One region of the Pseudoalteromonas sp. SR41-8 genome, then DNA from elsewhere that is predicted to be linked to it. Evidence: predicted binding sites of a transcription regulator. Region 1 holds the regulator's gene; each other region holds the start of a gene.
What was found. Region 1 encodes sigma-54, which starts transcription at its own class of promoters, with help from an activator protein. Its sites were predicted from a motif close to GTTGGCACGNNNNTNGNNT; they were not measured.

Region 1 (4,220 bases):
CCAAGTGAATTTTTGCACGATACTGTGACTGGCTAAATAATCTTTTACTGGTTGATCCAGGCCTGTGAGCGGTTTTAACTCAGGCTCCCAGTGTGGATTAGGTAAAAAACGTGCATCAAATACATAATCGGCTTCTTTTGGAATACCATGCTTAAAACCAAATGATTCAAAGGTGATGATTAGTTTTTTATCTTTTTTCCCTAAAATCTTTTCACGGATTGACTCAGCAAGCTGGTGGACACTGAGATCTGTGGTATCAAGCATGAAATCAGCACGAGTAGTTAATACATCAAGCAACACTTTTTCTTGCTTGATGGCTAAATCCAGTGGCAAAGAATCCAAAGATAATGGGTGTAAGCGGCGGGTTTCAGAAAAGCGTTTGATCAGGGTTTGATCATCACTGTCTAAATAAAATAGCGTCGGATTTGCAAAACCAGGCAAGTATTCAAGAATGTCGTTAAATTCTTCCTGCTCTTTCGGTAAATTACGAACATCGATACTGACGGCAATTTTGTCGTAATTATCAGAGACACTGCGTACTAATGACGGTAATAAGTTAACTGGAATATTATCTACACAATAATAGCCAAGATCTTCTACTACACGTAAAGCAACAGATTTACCTGAGCCAGAACGCCCACTGATGATGATTAACTCCATGTAAATTCTCCTTCATTTAATACCAATTTTATTAAAAACATGCTCATTCTTGCTTGTTAAATAACCCACTAACTTTGTTTAAAATTATTTATATAGAACAACTATATCTCATAATTTCCACCTTGTTCTAGAGCTATTTTCCTGTTGCAATAATTACTCTCTAATTCAATACAATTGGTATGACTACGATTGAGCTGCAATTACATGATACAAATCTTGGTCTGTTTTTGCGCTACGTAGTTGTTTACAAAAATCTTTGTTATTGAGTTTATCAGCAATTGTGGCTAACGTCTTCAAATGAAGTTGGCTGTCACCATCTGGTACGATGAGGGCTACAAATATATCAACTGGGCGATTATCAATCGCATCAAAATCAACCGGTGATTCACTCACTAAAATTATTGCTAGCGGGTTTTCAACACCACTCATACGGCCATGAGGGATAGCAATACCACGACCAATACCGGTACTACCTAGTTTCTCTCTCGATAGTAGTGCGTTGAGGATTTCTTGTTGTGATAGCTGAGGGAGCTGTTCATGAGCCAATTGGCTTATAAATTCAATGATCCGTTTTTTGCTATTAAAAAGGACCGCAGCTTTACTGCAGTCCTGACAAATAAGTGAGCTTAATTTCATAGTGTTAGTGTCGAGCGTGCTTCTCTTTGTGTTTAATTACTTGACGATCAAGTTTATCGATTAGTCCGTCAATAGCTGCATACATGTCTTGGTGCTCAGTCGAGGCAAATAATTCAGCGCCACTGACATGTAATGTGGCCTCTGCTTTTTGGCTTAGTTTTTCTACATCAAGAATAACATGGACATTATTGATATGATCAAAATGCCTTTCAAGCTTGGCAAACTTATTGTTTACATAGTCTCTTAATGAATCAGTAATTTCTACGTGACGACCAGTTAAATTTAGTTGCATAAGCATTTTCCTCTTGTGATTTTACGCCTTAAATCAAACTTTTACGTTGATTTGACGGTGGAATAGCCAGCGACTCGCGGTATTTTGCAATAGTCCGTCTAGCTACTTTGATACCTTGCTCTGCCAATATATCTGCAATCTTACTATCACTCAATGGTTTCGCTGAGTTTTCTGCACTGATCAATTTTCTGATCAATGCTCGAATAGCTGTCGAAGAGCATTCGCCGCCGTTCTCAGTGCTTACATGACTTGAGAAAAAATACTTTAACTCAAAAATACCACGGGGGGTATGCATGTACTTTTGTGTCGTTACGCGAGATATTGTTGATTCGTGCATCTCAACCATTTCAGCAACGTCGTTTAGTACCATAGGTCGCATTGCTTCAGGGCCATGCTCAAAGAATCCCTGCTGTTGTTTTACAATGCAGTTAGTTACTTTGAGTAACGTCTCGTTACGACTTTCTAGGCTTTTAATAAACCATTTAGCTTCTTGCAAATGCGAACGTATAAATTGGCTGTCAGTGCTTGATTTTACTGAGCGTGACATTGCCGCATATTGGCTGTTCACTCTAATTTTTGGCATGCTGTCTGGATTAAGTTCAACCACCCAGCGACCTTTAATTTTTTTCACCGAAACATCAGGTATAACATACTCTGATTCTTCGCGTACTATAGTATCCGCAGGCTTTGGATTAAGGCTGTGGATCAATGTCATTACTTCTTTCAGCTCATCTTCTTTAAGCTTAGTCTTTTTCATCAAAGTGCGATAGTCACGACTAGCTAATAAATCGATATGATCAGTTAAAATCATTTTAGTCTCGCTAATCCAAGGAGTTGCAGGATCAAATTGATTTAATTGAATACATAAACATTCTTGTAGGCTGCGCGCAGCAATACCAACAGGGTCAAATAACTGAATGCGTTTTAACACTGCTTGCACTTCGTCTAGTTCGATTTCTTCTTCGTTATTACCTTGATTTAAGCTCTCTGCGATGTCTTCGCAGCTCAAGGTTAAAATACCTGAATCGTCAACAGCTTCAACAATCGCAATGGCAATAGCTTCATCGGTTGGACTAAAAGGTGTGAGCTGTAATTGCCACATCAGATATTCGTGCAGGGTTTCAGTTGAAGCACCTTGATAAATTGACTCATCTTCAGGCATTGGGCCGGATGACGTATTTGGCGCAGCACTCATGTATTCGTCCCAGGTGACGTCCATAGCCATTTCGTCACTTAAAGTCTCTTTACTTAATGCTTCGCTACTTTCTTGTTCATATTCGCTGGGCTTGTCGTCTGCTGATGCACTAACAGTTAAGTCATCGTTGTCTTGTTTTTGTTCGTTTTTACCAGCCGTGTCGTCTGAATATTCATGCTCTTCTAGCTCTAACAATGGATTGCTGTCGAGTGCTTCTTGAATTTCTTGCTGGAGATCCAATGTACTGAGTTGCAATAAGCGAATTGCTTGTTGCAGCTGTGGTGTCATTGTAAGTTGCTGGCCCATGCGCAGCTGGAGTGATTGCCTCATGTATCTCTAACAATCCTTTTATTGTTATCATCGTTAAGTCTAGCAGATACTTAGCCGAGCGTGGCTTTATAGCCTAAATTGCTCGCCCAGGTAAACATCGCGGACTGTTTGGTCGGCAAGTACATGCTCAGGGGTACCTGATGCAATTAACTCCCCATGAGAAACTATGTAGGCTTTTTCACAAACATCAAGGGTTTCTCGTACATTGTGGTCGGTAATAAGTACGCCAATACCACGGTTTTTAAGGTGTTCAATAATCTTCTTTATATCTAACACTGAAATAGGATCAACGCCAGCAAAAGGCTCATCAAGTAAGATAAATTTTGGATTTGCGGCTAAAGCGCGTGCAATTTCAACTCGACGACGTTCACCACCAGATAATGCCATACCTTGGCTGTCGCGAATATGTTGAATGCTAAACTCATCAAGTAAGCTGTCTAGTGCTTCTTCTCTGGCTTGTTTATTCAGCTCTTTACGAGTTTCTAAAATAGCCATCAGGTTTTGATAAACAGTTAACTTACGAAAGATGGATGATTCTTGTGGTAAGTAGCCAATCCCTAACCGTGCGCGACTGTGCATTGGCAGTAAAGTGATGTCATTATCATCAATACTTATTTTACCTTTGTCGCTAGGTACTAAACCCACAATCATATAAAAAGTGGTGGTTTTACCTGCGCCATTAGGACCCAGTAAGCCAACAATGCTGCCTGCGCTAACTTCTAAACCCACGCTTTTTACAACTTGGCGACCTTTATAGCTTTTTGCTAAAAATTCAGCTTTTAATATACTCATGGCTGCCCTTTAGGTTTGTCTTTTTTACTGTCAACAGGTACCAAAATAGTGTGTACGCGATCGTTTGAGCTTGCGCCTTTTTCAGCACTGATCAGCTGTTGGTCCATATCATAGGTAATGCTTTTGGCATTAATTTTTTGACCTGCTTGAGTGACTTGTGCATTACCAATTAACGTTAAATAGCGCTTGGCGACATCGTAACGGACTTCATCAGCACTGGCGCTCATTATTGTGCCATCAGTTTGTTTTTCTTCAAAGTAAGCAGGGTTACCAGTTGCAACAAGCAATTGTTTGTTATTGCCTAAATCTTCGCGC
Region 2 (4,220 bases), on a different contig from region 1:
TGCAGATAATAAAAATAACTGCCAAAAATTATTGATTAAGTCCATCAATGTCCTCCAAAGTGGTTAATATCGAACAGTTATCTGCGGGCTCTTTGCCTCCGCAGCACTTATCAGCTAACACGGATAATGATTGATGAAAACGTGTTAATTCAGCAATACGCTCTGCGACTAAGTCACGCTTTTGTATTGTTAAGTTTTTAACTTCATGGCAAGAATGCTGATGTTTTTTAAATTTAATTTGTAATAGTTCTTTGATCTCAGCCAAGCTAAAGCCAACATTTTTAGCGCGCAAAATAAACATCATTTGCTTAAGATCGGTTTGGCTATAATCTCGATAACCTGCTTGCGTTCGCGCTGAAGGCGTTAACAAAGCATGCTTTTCATAGTACCTTAGGGTATCTGTAGAGACACCTAATTGACTGGCAAATTCGCCTATTTTCATCACCGTCTCCAATTAACATATTATCAACTGATGCTGAGTATAAACCTTAGAGTACACACCAAGGTCAAGCATTTATAAATTTTTATTATAAGGAAAGCTCATGAATATTACTCTTCTCGATACTGCTACGCTTGCAGGCACATCCCTTGAACCTTTTCAAAAACTTGGCAACTTCACTAGTTATTCACTAACCAGTCCAGCACAAGTATTAGCGCATAGTGCAGGCGCTGATGTCTTGATCACCAATAAAGTGGTACTTAATCGCGAAACACTGGCAAAACTCCCTGAATTAAAGCTCATATGTGTAGCCGCAACTGGCACTAACAATGTTGATTTAGTCGCCGCTAAAGAGTTTGGCATTGCCGTTACCAATGTGGCCGGGTATTCAACACCTTCGGTTGTACAACATACCTTTGCACTGTTCACCAATTTACTGGGTAATACTCACCGCTACATTGCTGATTGCCAACAAGGGTTATGGCAACAAAGCGAGATGTTCTGCCGCCTTGATTACCGTTTTAATGATATAGGAGGTAAAACTCTGGCAATTATCGGTTATGGTTCGCTTGGTAAAGCTGTTGCGGATGTTGCACGTGCTTTTGGTGCCAATGTAATTATCAGTGAGCGTAAAAACCAAGTAACTAGAGAGGGCCGAACAGAATTTTACCAAGCAATAAAAACAGCTGATGTTATTAGTGTACACTGCCCTTTAACCGATGAAAGTCGTGATCTGATTGGTGCTGCTGAACTTGCTATGATGAAACCCAATGCCATTTTAATTAACACCGCGCGCGGTGGTATCGTTAATGAAGCTGATTTAGCCAACGCACTGAGCAATAACCAAATTGCAGGAGCGGGATTTGACGTATTAAGTAAAGAACCAGCTGCGAAGGATAATCCATTGGCCGCTTATCGTGGTGATAATTTAATACTGACTCCACATATTGCATGGGCCAGTGAAGAGTCAATCATTCGCTTAGTAAAGCAAGTCAGCTTAAATATTAGCGCATTTAGCCAAGGTGAAAGTTTAAATAGACTGGTCTAATCAACTAACTTTTAGTTAGTCACGCTATAAAAGGTGGTTAAATATAATTCACCACCTTACAAAAAAATCTAATTCATTGATTTTAAATAACATAAAATATTGGCTAGTTCTTTGCTAGCTAATAGATAAATTAAAATCAATATTTAGTATCCAGGATAAAATAATGAAAAAAGTACTTTTAATTGCCGCGCTTGCAGCCCCTCTTCTTACTGGTTGTGTAATTGCAGTATCCGATGGTGAAGCACAAACACACTGGGCTGGTAATAGTTCAAGCTGGGAAGAACATCATCAATTTAATCGTGAAAGCATCTCAGGGCTCACTTTAGATACCAGCTATCAAAATGTATTAAATAAATTAAAAACTCCCGACTTTACAGAATTATTAAAAAAAGACGGTGATGTATACCAAGTACTATTTTATGCCACCCACAGTATTCACTCTGACGGAAAAATGACAAAAGATGAATGTACTCCACTGGTCTTTAAAAACGAGAAACTGATTGGTGTGGGTGATAGTATTTATAATTCACTTAGCGCCATTTAGACACAAAACTAAAGCAGTAAAGAGTGGAGCATATTCACTCTTTATTTGCTGTAGTAACTGACTTTACTAACTTGCGTCAATAACTCGAGCGATAATTTTATCGCGGCCACTATCTTTAGCTTGATATAAACCTAAATCGGCTTCTTCAAGTAATATATGCTCAGAATAAACTTGACCAAACTCAGTTGTAGCAACCCCAATACTTATCGTAATGTGAGCGGCATTGAGTGATGCTTTATGCGGGATAGCTAGCGTATTAACAGCATCTCTGAGTTTATTAGCAAATTTTAATGCCTCGTGTTGGTTGGTATCGGGTAACACTGCGGCAAATTCTTCTCCACCGTAGCGCGCAACAAAGTCAGTGCCACGCTCACACGCTGCAACTAATGCATGTGCAACACGTTTAAGGCAGTCATCCCCGGCACGGTGACCGTAACAATCGTTATAACGCTTAAAATGGTCTATATCTATTAATAGCACCGATAACGGTGTACCAGCTCGACGGCTGCGACGCCATTCTCGCGATAAGCTTTCATCTAAATAACGCCGATTAGGTATTTCTGTCAGCCCATCAATTGAGGCGAGCATTTCTAACAAATCATTTTTTTGCTTGATCAATAATTGATTACGCACTCGTGCACGTACTATTGCGGGACTAAATGGCTTAGCAATATAGTCCATTGCGCCTAATTCAAACCCTTTCGCTTCATCATCATGGCTTGTATTAGCTGAAATAAAGATGACTGGAATAGCGTGCGTAGTTGAATTTTCTTTTAACTGAATTAACACCTCATAGCCATTAATGCCGGGCATTACTATATCGAGGATAATTAAGTCAACCGCCGTTGATTTAACAAATGTAAGGGCTTTTTCACCACTTTCAACTAAAAATATTTCGTGATCATTCGCTAATGTTTTTTCCAACACTAATCGATTTAATGGGTCGTCATCAACGATCAGTATTTTGGCTTTCTTCAACATTTACTGAGCCTTGTATTTGAATGTATCTATTTACTTGTACTAATTCGAACTCTAACTGACTCAGGGATATTTGCCCTACGTCTGGTGTCTTACGTAGTCTACTTTCTAACTGCTGAGCGGTAGCACTTAGGCGATTAAAGCCAAGGTTTCCTGACACACCTTTAATACTATGCACTAATCGTTCCAACGCTTTTGTTTGCATCGGCACTTTTAATTGCTGCAGATGGCTTACACACAACTTAGCAAGTTTACCCAACATTACCTGTAGTAAATCATTATGGCCCGAGAATTGTTCTAATGCAAAAGAATGATTATAAAAAACAGCGCCGGTAATTCTCAGCTCATTTATCGCCGCTAATAACGTCGCTGCAACTACTGGTTTTGTTAAATGTTTATTCATACCTACGGCAAGTGAGCGTTGCTCGTCAGCTGCTTCACAATGCGCAGTTAGCGCAAAAATAGGTAATTGCTGTTGATCATAACGTTGTCGCAATAAAGCGGTTGCTTGTAACCCATCGACTTCTGGCATTTGAATATCCATTAAGATCAGATCAGGCATGACTTGTGCAACCAAATCTATCCCTGCCATCGCCGAAGTTGCTGTCATTACATTAATATGTGCTTGACTTAAAATATTACTAATAATATCTAAATTAAGCTGATTATCATCAATAACTAACACTAGTAAGCCCGCAACGTTGAGTTTACTCTCTGCCGTTGTCAGATTTACATCAGGGCGTTTAGATATCGGCTCAACTTGCTGTATTCGTTGTACTAATGCAGAACTTTTCACGCTGCACATTTGCATACCTTTAAGAGTAGGCAGCGGAGTATTTGGAGCATTTTTAACAACATAAAGCTGCGTGTTATTACTCATCAATGCTGTTTTTATATTGTCTCGCGTTATTACTCTCGGTAGATCAACGTCATTAATGATGATCCGCTGATAATCTGCTAATACAGCGTGGTCTGTTAATTCAGCTAACTCAAAAAATTCTAGCTGTTTTAATGGCGCTAATGCGGTAGGTAAATTAATTCCCCGCTCAGAATGAATCACTAAAGTATTGTGCCAGACGATAGGATCGATTTGAGCGGCAACATTAAAGGTTATAGTAAAGAAAAACTCACTGCCTTGGCCTTTATTGCTGACAACTTTAATTTCAGCTCCCATTAATGCCACTTCGTGTTTGACTATAGCAAGCCCTAAA
Region 3 (4,220 bases), on a different contig from region 1:
CCGAGTTCTATCGCGAGTTTTTAACCCATTTACAGCGCTCCAGTGATGATTTTGTGATTGCCCCTGGCACACCGGGTATGGTGATGATGGTATTTACCCTACCTTCATTTGATTATGTATTTAAAATAATTAAAGACAAATTTGGTGAAAGTAAACCATTTGGCCGCGATACCGTTCTCAAACGCTACCAATTAGTTAAAAGCCATGACCGAGTTGGTCGTATGGCAGATACCATAGAGTATTCTAACGTCGTATTCCCTGTTGCGCGTTTTAACGCTACATTGCTTGCACAGCTTAAACAAACTATTGGTTCATCAATGATCATCGAAGGCGACTTACTGATCATCAAACATATGTATATTGAGCGACGCATGACGCCACTGAATTTATATTTAGAAAAAGCTAATACTGAAGATGCCGCTGTTGCCATTGCAGAATATGGCCAAGCACTCAAGGAAATGATCGCCGTTAATATTTTCCCAGGCGATATGTTACTTAAAAACTTTGGTGTCAGTAAACACAAACGCATTATTTTTTATGATTATGATGAAGTGCAATATTTAACAGACATGAACTTTAGGGCATTGCCTAAAGCAAAAAGTTATGATGACTACTTAACCAATGAGCAAAGTTACTCTGTGGCACCACAAGATGTATTTCCAGAGCAGTTATGCACTTTTGTAATGCCAAACCCGCAATACAAAGCAGTTTTCAGCCAAACACATCCAGAACTATTAGACGTCGCATTTTGGCAGCAAGCGCAACGAAATATAAAAGCAGGGGTCGTTAGCCATATCTACCCTTATCCAGCAGCGCAGCGTTTTATCCATCAATGGTAGACGAAAGGACACACAATGAATATCAGTAAAATAGATTTAAACTTACTCGTTTATCTCGACACCTTATTACGCGAATGTAATGTTACTCGCGCCGCGAACCAGCTTAGCATTACACAGCCGGCAATGAGTAATGGTTTAAAACGTTTACGTAACCTGTTTAACGATCCGATCTTAGTACGCACCAGTGATGGTATGGTGCCCACTGAACGAGCTATTGAATTGCAGCCGGTGATCCGTGGCATCTTAATGACATTAGAAGAAACGCTTGCACCAAACCGTGAATTTGAGGCCAGCCAAAGCAAACGGGTATTTAGGATTATGGCCAGTGACTATGCTGCCAGCACCTTAGCACCTAAGCTACTGAGTAAATTACACGATGAAGCGCCGGATACCACACTCGATATTCTCACTCCAAGTGATGTTACTTTTCATGATGTAGAAAACGGTAAAGTTGATATGGCAATAAATCGTTTCGAAAACCTACCGCAGTCGTTTCATCACAAACGTATTTGGAAAGATAGCTTTTGTTGTTTAGTAAAAGCTGACAACCCGATCATTGAAAATTTTAGCCTCGATAGTTATTTAAAAGCTCGGCATATTTGGGTAAGTAAAACAGGTTTTGGTGTCGGGGTTGGTATGGATCCTAAAGACGTACAAAAACTTGGCTGGGTTGATGAAGCTCTCGCCCACTTTGGTAAACACCGAAATATTGCCACATTCACCCGTAATTACCACGTTGCAATACATCTAGCGAAAGAGAAGAACCTGATTGCGACACTCCCTTCAAAAGCCGCTAATATTTATTTAGATGATCCCGGTTTGCAAATTCTGGAGCCTCCCTTCCCTATACCACCATTTGAGTTAGATATGATTTGGAGCCCATTACTTCACAGGGATGCCAGTCATATTTGGTTACGCCAAAAAGTAGCCGAAGTTGCAGATGAATTAAAGTAACGCTCTTACAAAAGCCCTGTAAAATTTGCTTACTGGTATTTTCAAGTAAGCAAACATAAATTTAAAAGTATTAATTATCATGATGTTAAAATAATTTAAAAATGGAATGGCAATTGCTTTAAGTTACTTGAACTTTAATATTCATTTAACTTAAAGAGGTCAATATTATGAATGCCCAGCAAGGAAACGAAGTAAATCATATCACTGACATTATCCAAGTAATGAACAGCGGCATCGACTTTTATGAAAAGGCGCAGGAAAAAGTACAAGATCCAGCCATTGGTGCGCTATTTCAGCGTATGATAGACGCACGTAAAGTCAGCGTTGAAAACCTACAGCCTTACGCTATTAATCAGCAAGGTGAACGAGAAGATGGTTCGTCTTTTGCTGTTGAAGCTCGCCGAGCATATACCGCACTGATCACAAAATTTAGTGCCAACAACGACCAAATTTATGTCAAAGAGCTTGAAGAAGTGGAAGATAAAACACTTGAAGAAATTAAAGCTGCCATGAAAAAACCACAACCGCACGATTGTGAAGCCGCCCTCGCTAAAGTATTACTGACCATGCAAAGCTGTCATACGGAGATGAGCCGTATGCAGAAGCATTAACCACAATGCTTAAATGAAAGCCCAGCCACGCGCTGGGCTTTTTTATGCTCATAATAATAGTTAAATGATTTTTATAACAAAATAATGCAAATAATTAATAAAAATAGCATATTTATTTAACCACAGCATGATTTTAATCGTCTAGGCTTATTAATAGGTACCTACTATCCCGCTGTGGCGCCGCAGCATTTTATAAAAAATAACAAGGTTCCATTATGAGAAATAAACAACATGTAAACCCACAAAACGCTGACGTTGATATGACGCCGATGCTTGATATTGTATTTATACTTTTAATATTTTTTATTGTTACAACTTCATTTGTAAAACCTGTGGCAATAGAGCTGCAACGGCCTGTAGATAAACCCAGTATTGATAAACAAACTAAAAGTGCTCATTTTAGTATTGACCAAAGCAATGCGGTGTATTTTGCGGGGCGATTAATTGACTTAAACCAAGTTGCCACTAACCTTGCGATGTTTGCTGCGAAGTATAATATCGCCACAGTACAAATAGCCGCTGACGAGAACAGTACGCATCAAACTTTAATGACAGTAATGAATAATATCAAAGAGTATGATAACTACCCCATCGCACTCACATCACACTAAAAGCAAAAAAAGGGCCAGACGGCCCTTCAAAACTAAATAACGTAGGAGAAGTTATTTTAGAATCGGTATTCAGCACCTACATAGTAGTAAGCACCGTTAAAACCAAATGGTGCTGAACGTCGTGAGTACTCAAATACACCGGTTGAACTGATAATAGTATTACCAGAAGCATCAACAATTGTGCCTGAGCGAGAATTACCTATGGTATTTTTATCAGGGTAAACGTCAAATAAATTGTTTGCACCAATATTTAGTGACAAGTTATCTGTGACAAAATAATTTACTTTTATATCGGTAAGAATTTCAGCGCCGTAAGTCTGGCGACCGCCATCTTCAACCGTGTATTCGCCATAACGATTGAGCGATAAGTTTACCGTCCAATCTTCAAGGCGATATAATGCACTTAAGTTTACTCTGTCTTGTGGTTGCCATTCTTCGATGATTGAGGTTTCTTGCGAAGAAAATACATCTTCGACAGGGATCGTTTCCAAACCACTGCCCGCAGGAGTAAATAAATCAACCACATCGGTTTCAGTAAAGTTAGCCGCTAATGTAAAATCTAGGGTACCGCCTAAGCCTTCCGTGTTCCATGTCGCAACAAAATCCACACCTTGCGTTTCGGTATCTGCACCATTTAAGAAAAACTGCCCTGCACCTGCGCCAGAACTAACCAATGCAGCATCTAGCGTTGATGACAACCCTTTACCTAAACGGTTACTGATCACAATACGGTCGTCAATATCAATTGAATAATAATCAACGGTAACATTAATATTATCCGTCACGTTATACACAATACCTAAGCTCATGTTTTGTGACTTTTCTTCTTTAAGTTTTGGAATACCAATACTCTGTGCAAGCGTGCTGTCGTTTCTAAAAGTACCAACTTCTTCTGCAATTAGATCGCCATTAGGACCAACTACAAACTGGGTACTGATATTATTGAAATACAATTGCTGCATTGATGGTGCTCTAAAACCAGTACTCACCGCACCGCGCAGTGAAACGTCATCAGTCACCGACCAGTTACCCGCTAACTTAAAGTTAACCGTATCACCAAAGCCTTTGTAGTTATCGTAACGCAGTGCGCCAGAGATAATTACATCATCAATAATGTAAGTTTCAGCATCAAGGTAAAACGAAATCACATCACGTGATTCATCCACAGAAGATTCCGGCGATGAACCACCAAAACCTTGTGTACC
Region 4 (4,220 bases), on a different contig from region 1:
GAGCAGGGTTATATTGATGGTTTTGAAAAAGGCGTAGGTGAGGGAAAAGAAGCCGGTTATAAAGAAGGCATTGAGCTTGGTAAAACACAAGGTCAAGAAGAAGTAAAACCACTGATTGAAGAACAGCTAACGGGTCTAAAAGCATTGTTGGATAGTTTGTCAGCACCATTAGCTAAAGTCGATGATGACGCCGAAAAGCAACTTGTACAGTTAACCGTAATGCTAACCGAAGCGCTAGTTTATCAAGAAATTAAAACCTCCCCTGAAATCATTTTGCAAAGTTTAAAGCAGTGTATCGATGCGTTAGCCAATGAGCAGCAAACTGTGCGTATTCATTTACATCCTGAAGACATTGAACTGGTTAAAAATAGTTATGGTGAAGCTGCACTAGCTGAAAACCATTGGCAGTTAGTTGCAGAGCCGACTTTAGATCGCGGCGGTTGCCAAGTAAAAACACCTCAGTCATCTATTGATATGACTATAAAAACCCGCGTCAAAGAAACGTTGGATAGTTTTTTGCATAGTAGTGGTATCTAACGCTATTTTTGGTTTGCAATGAGTTCTCAACCACGCCCATTAAGTGAACGTTTACAACAGTATCAAAAACATATTCATAGCCCAACGCCTGCTGTTGCGGGAATTTTAACCCGTGTTGTAGGGTTAACATTAGAGGCGAAAGGATTACGCGCGCCAGTTGGCAGCCAATGTAAAATTGAAACCATGCATGGTTTTGTTGATGCTGAAATTGTTGGTTTTAATGATCAGACGCTTTACTTGATGCCAAATGACCATATTTCTGGTGTACTACCTGGAGCGCGAGTGATCCCACAAGTAAATGATACCGGACTGCCTGTTGGTATGTGTTTACTTGGTCGTGTTGTTGATGGCTTAGGGCGTCCGTTGGATGGGCTTGGAGCTATTAAAGCAGAGCATTACTTAAAATTTGCACAAAATTCCATTAACCCATTATCTCGACGACCAATTACGCAGCCGATGGATGTTGGCGTACGCGCTATTAATTCAGTGATAACTGTTGGCCAAGGCCAGCGCATGGGGCTATTTGCAGGCTCAGGCGTGGGTAAGTCGGTATTACTGGGTATGATGACCCGAGGCTCAGAAGCTGATGTAATAGTTGTTGGTTTAGTGGGGGAGCGTGGCCGCGAAGTAAAAGAATTTATCGAAGAAATACTCGGTGTGGAAGGGCGTAAGCGTTCTGTCGTAGTTGCTGCTCCCGCCGATGCATCGCCATTAATGCGATTAAAAGGTTGTGAAAGTGCGGTAACTATCGCGGAGTACTTTCGCGATCAAGGCTTAAATGTTTTATTGCTACTGGATTCTGTAACGCGTTATGCCATGGCTCAGCGCGAAATAGCGCTTGCGGTTGGTGAACCACCGGCGACTAAAGGTTATCCGCCTTCAGTATTTGCAAAGCTACCCGCGCTGGTGGAACGTGCTGGTAATGGCGGCGAAGGGCAAGGCTCTATCACAGCGTTTTTTACTGTACTGAGTGAAGGGGATGATATGCAAGATCCGATTGCTGATGCGGCGCGAGCCATTTTAGACGGTCATATCGTTTTATCCAGAGAGCTCGCTGACAGTGGTCATTATCCTGCTATTGATATAGAAAAATCGATTTCACGGGTGATGCCACAAGTTGTCTCAGAAGCACACATGCAACAAGCGCGAGTGTTAAAACAAGTGTATTCAATGTTCCAGCAAAATAAAGATATGATTACTTTAGGTGCTTATCAAAAAGGCACCGACCAAATGCTTGATCAGGCCATTAATATGATGCCAAGAGTGAATGCATTTCTACAACAAGGCATGAAAGATGTGATTAGCTATGACGATGGCCTACAAGGGCTTGCGCAATTATTAGGACAAGCATAATGGCAACAAATAAGCTCAATCTATTGCTGAAAATAGAAAATGATAAAGAAGAAACTTTACGGATAAATTATTTACAAGCGCAGCAAAACTTGCAAGGCAATCAACAAAAATTGCAAGGCTTGAATAACTTTCGTTTGGAGTATACTCAGCAATTACATTTAAAAGGAAAGTCTGGTTTAAGTAGTGCAGGGTTTAGTCAATACCATGCTTTTATTGCCAAAATAGAAGAAGCTATTCGTCAACAAGCGAATACCGTCAGTACTGCTAAACAAGTTGTTTCACAACGACAAAGTTTATGGCTGAAACAGCAGATTAAGGCTAAAGCGGTTGCTAAATTAATAGAAAAACAGCAGCTTAAAGCGAATGTAATCGCACAAAAAAATGAACAAAAAATGCTTGATGAATTTTCTGCAAATCAATTTTATCAAAGACGTCGCGCTCTATAGTCATCGCCCAAAACAGCATTATTTATTTTTAAAATTAGCTTAGGCATATTATTTGCTTGTTTAACGTATGAAGTATTTATTCTGGCAAACTGCGGCGGCAAATTGCCACTTTTAATCTAGGTGAATTATGGCTATTAGTGATCTTTCAGTGTTTATCTCAACTGAGCAGGATGTTCAGTTAAATAAAAAAGACAGTGCCAAAGGCAGTGCGGCAACAGGTAAAGAAAGCACCGATAGTGATTTCTTTAGTGAGTTACAAAACGCTAATAATGCTGCAGAAACACCCATGAAAGTTAACTCATCTGGCGCTTTTTCAGCTGCAAGTGAAGCCGAAGTTGCTGCTGAAAAAGCGCAAAAAACGCCCACTGACAGCAGTGATGAGAAAACGATGTCAGGTGATGCTATGTCTGGTGATGCAATGCTTGCTCAGATCACGGCAGCCAACAATATGGACACTCGGGTAAATAATACGCCAACTGTTGCAAATGCCTCATTACTTTCAACGTTGGGTAAATACAGTGAAGAAAAAATAGATCCGAAGCTTATTAAAGTCACTGGACCTCGTCCAATTGATGATGTTACGCCTATTATTGATACAGACACTCCTGCTACTGATGATCCTATTGCACAACTAGTCGATAAACAACTAAAACCAACGCTACTTACTGAAAAAACGGTGCTGGCAGAGGCGATTGATAAACAGCTTCAACTGAAGGGAAACACCCCTCCTGATGATGCTGTGACTCCTATTATTGATGATATTCAAGTGGCAAAAGAGATATCGCAAAATAAAGCGATGACAATGCAGCCAACAAACCAACAAGCTGCAGCTACCTTAAAGAGTGGGGAAGTTGGCAATGAAACAGCTCAAATAAATATTGCTGAAAATACAAGCAAAGGTAAGCCACAAAACAGTGAAGTATTAGCTAAAGGTTTGGACGTAACGCTTGCTCAACAAGTTAAACCACAAGAAAGTGAAGTATTAGTTAAAGATTCGGACACAAGGATTGCTCAGCAAGAAAAACCTCAACAGAGTGCAGCGTTAACTGCAGATGCGCACGCAACTGTAGCTAACGTTACTGCTAACGCCAAACAAGCAACCACAAGTGCTACTGCAGTAGCAATGGACGTTGCTTCAAAGGCAGAACCAGTAGTTAAAGGTGTGGAATCAACCACTACGATTGGCTCTCAAACTGATGTAGCTGAAAAAGCAGCTACACAGGCAAAGCATAGTAACAGTGCTGTATTAGAGCAAATCAGTAAGGTATTGCTTAACTCACCAACTACAGTACAAAAAAATGAACACCCATTGTTGGCGAGCTTAACACCAGAGCAGCAAAAACAGCTACAAAATCAAGTTGATGTCATTCGTCAGCAAGATCCATCACCGGCTAACGTAACTGACTTAAAAAAAATGCTGGCTGAATTTGTAGAGCTTAATAGTAAAGAAGTTGCAAAACCTACCACGGCAGTTGCGACAATGAACACGGCAGAGCTAACCCAACTAAGTAAAGATATTTCGCTGTTGAGTCCTGTGCAAAAGCAGGCATTGAGCCAGCAATTACAAAATTTTGTGAGCACTGAGCAGCCTAAGGGGGCTTTATTAACTCAGATCAATACGGCTATTGCAGAATTAGCTCAGCCAGAGAGTATTGAAAAAAAGACTGAGTCAAAAGCTCAATTGACGGTTCAGTCAATGACAGATAATTTAGTAAGCACTACAACAACCAATAGCAATACCGCTAAATCAGATACAAATAAAGTATCTGCGCCACAAGATGCACTTATAAAGGCCGCGAGCAAAGAGCAAGAAGTGAAACTGGCAGTGCAAGATAATGTTCTAAAAAGTGAGCAACTTGCTGAAAATATTAAAGCAGAGCAAAG

Region 2: a site for sigma-54 is predicted at 1,586-1,604, ahead of H5162_RS09540 (DUF3192 domain-containing protein). Genes of this name have one in related genera too.
Region 3: a site for sigma-54 is predicted at 1,894-1,912, ahead of H5162_RS01870 (PA2169 family four-helix-bundle protein). Genes of this name have one in related genera too.
Region 4: a site for sigma-54 is predicted at 2,376-2,394, ahead of H5162_RS09005 (flagellar hook-length control protein FliK). Genes of this name have one in related genera too.

Annotation. Positions count from the first base shown of each region.
Region 1 covers NZ_JACJEE010000033.1:13,893-18,112, reverse strand. Annotated here, with positions in the region: gene rapZ (RNase adapter RapZ) at 1-660, opposite strand, end outside; gene ptsN (PTS IIA-like nitrogen regulatory protein PtsN) at 844-1,296, opposite strand; gene hpf (ribosome hibernation promoting factor) at 1,301-1,588, opposite strand; gene H5162_RS17620 (RNA polymerase factor sigma-54) at 1,617-3,113, opposite strand; gene lptB (LPS export ABC transporter ATP-binding protein) at 3,180-3,905, opposite strand; gene lptA (lipopolysaccharide transport periplasmic protein LptA) at 3,902-4,220, opposite strand, start outside.
Region 2 covers NZ_JACJEE010000011.1:75,932-80,151, reverse strand. Annotated here, with positions in the region: gene H5162_RS09555 (SO_0444 family Cu/Zn efflux transporter) at 1-45, opposite strand, end outside; gene zntR (Zn(2+)-responsive transcriptional regulator) at 29-442, opposite strand; gene H5162_RS09545 (D-2-hydroxyacid dehydrogenase) at 543-1,487, shown strand; gene H5162_RS09540 (DUF3192 domain-containing protein) at 1,651-2,031, shown strand; gene H5162_RS09535 (diguanylate cyclase) at 2,098-3,012, opposite strand; gene H5162_RS09530 (PAS domain-containing hybrid sensor histidine kinase/response regulator) at 2,981-4,220, opposite strand, start outside.
Region 3 covers NZ_JACJEE010000002.1:61,897-66,116, reverse strand. Annotated here, with positions in the region: gene aceK (bifunctional isocitrate dehydrogenase kinase/phosphatase) at 1-839, shown strand, start outside; gene H5162_RS01875 (LysR family transcriptional regulator) at 855-1,793, shown strand; gene H5162_RS01870 (PA2169 family four-helix-bundle protein) at 1,961-2,404, shown strand; gene H5162_RS01865 (biopolymer transporter ExbD) at 2,620-3,015, shown strand; gene H5162_RS01860 (TonB-dependent receptor plug domain-containing protein) at 3,072-4,220, opposite strand, start outside.
Region 4 covers NZ_JACJEE010000010.1:107,758-111,977, reverse strand. Annotated here, with positions in the region: gene fliH (flagellar assembly protein FliH) at 1-537, shown strand, start outside; gene fliI (flagellar protein export ATPase FliI) at 556-1,890, shown strand; gene fliJ (flagellar export protein FliJ) at 1,890-2,336, shown strand; gene H5162_RS09005 (flagellar hook-length control protein FliK) at 2,464-4,220, shown strand, end outside.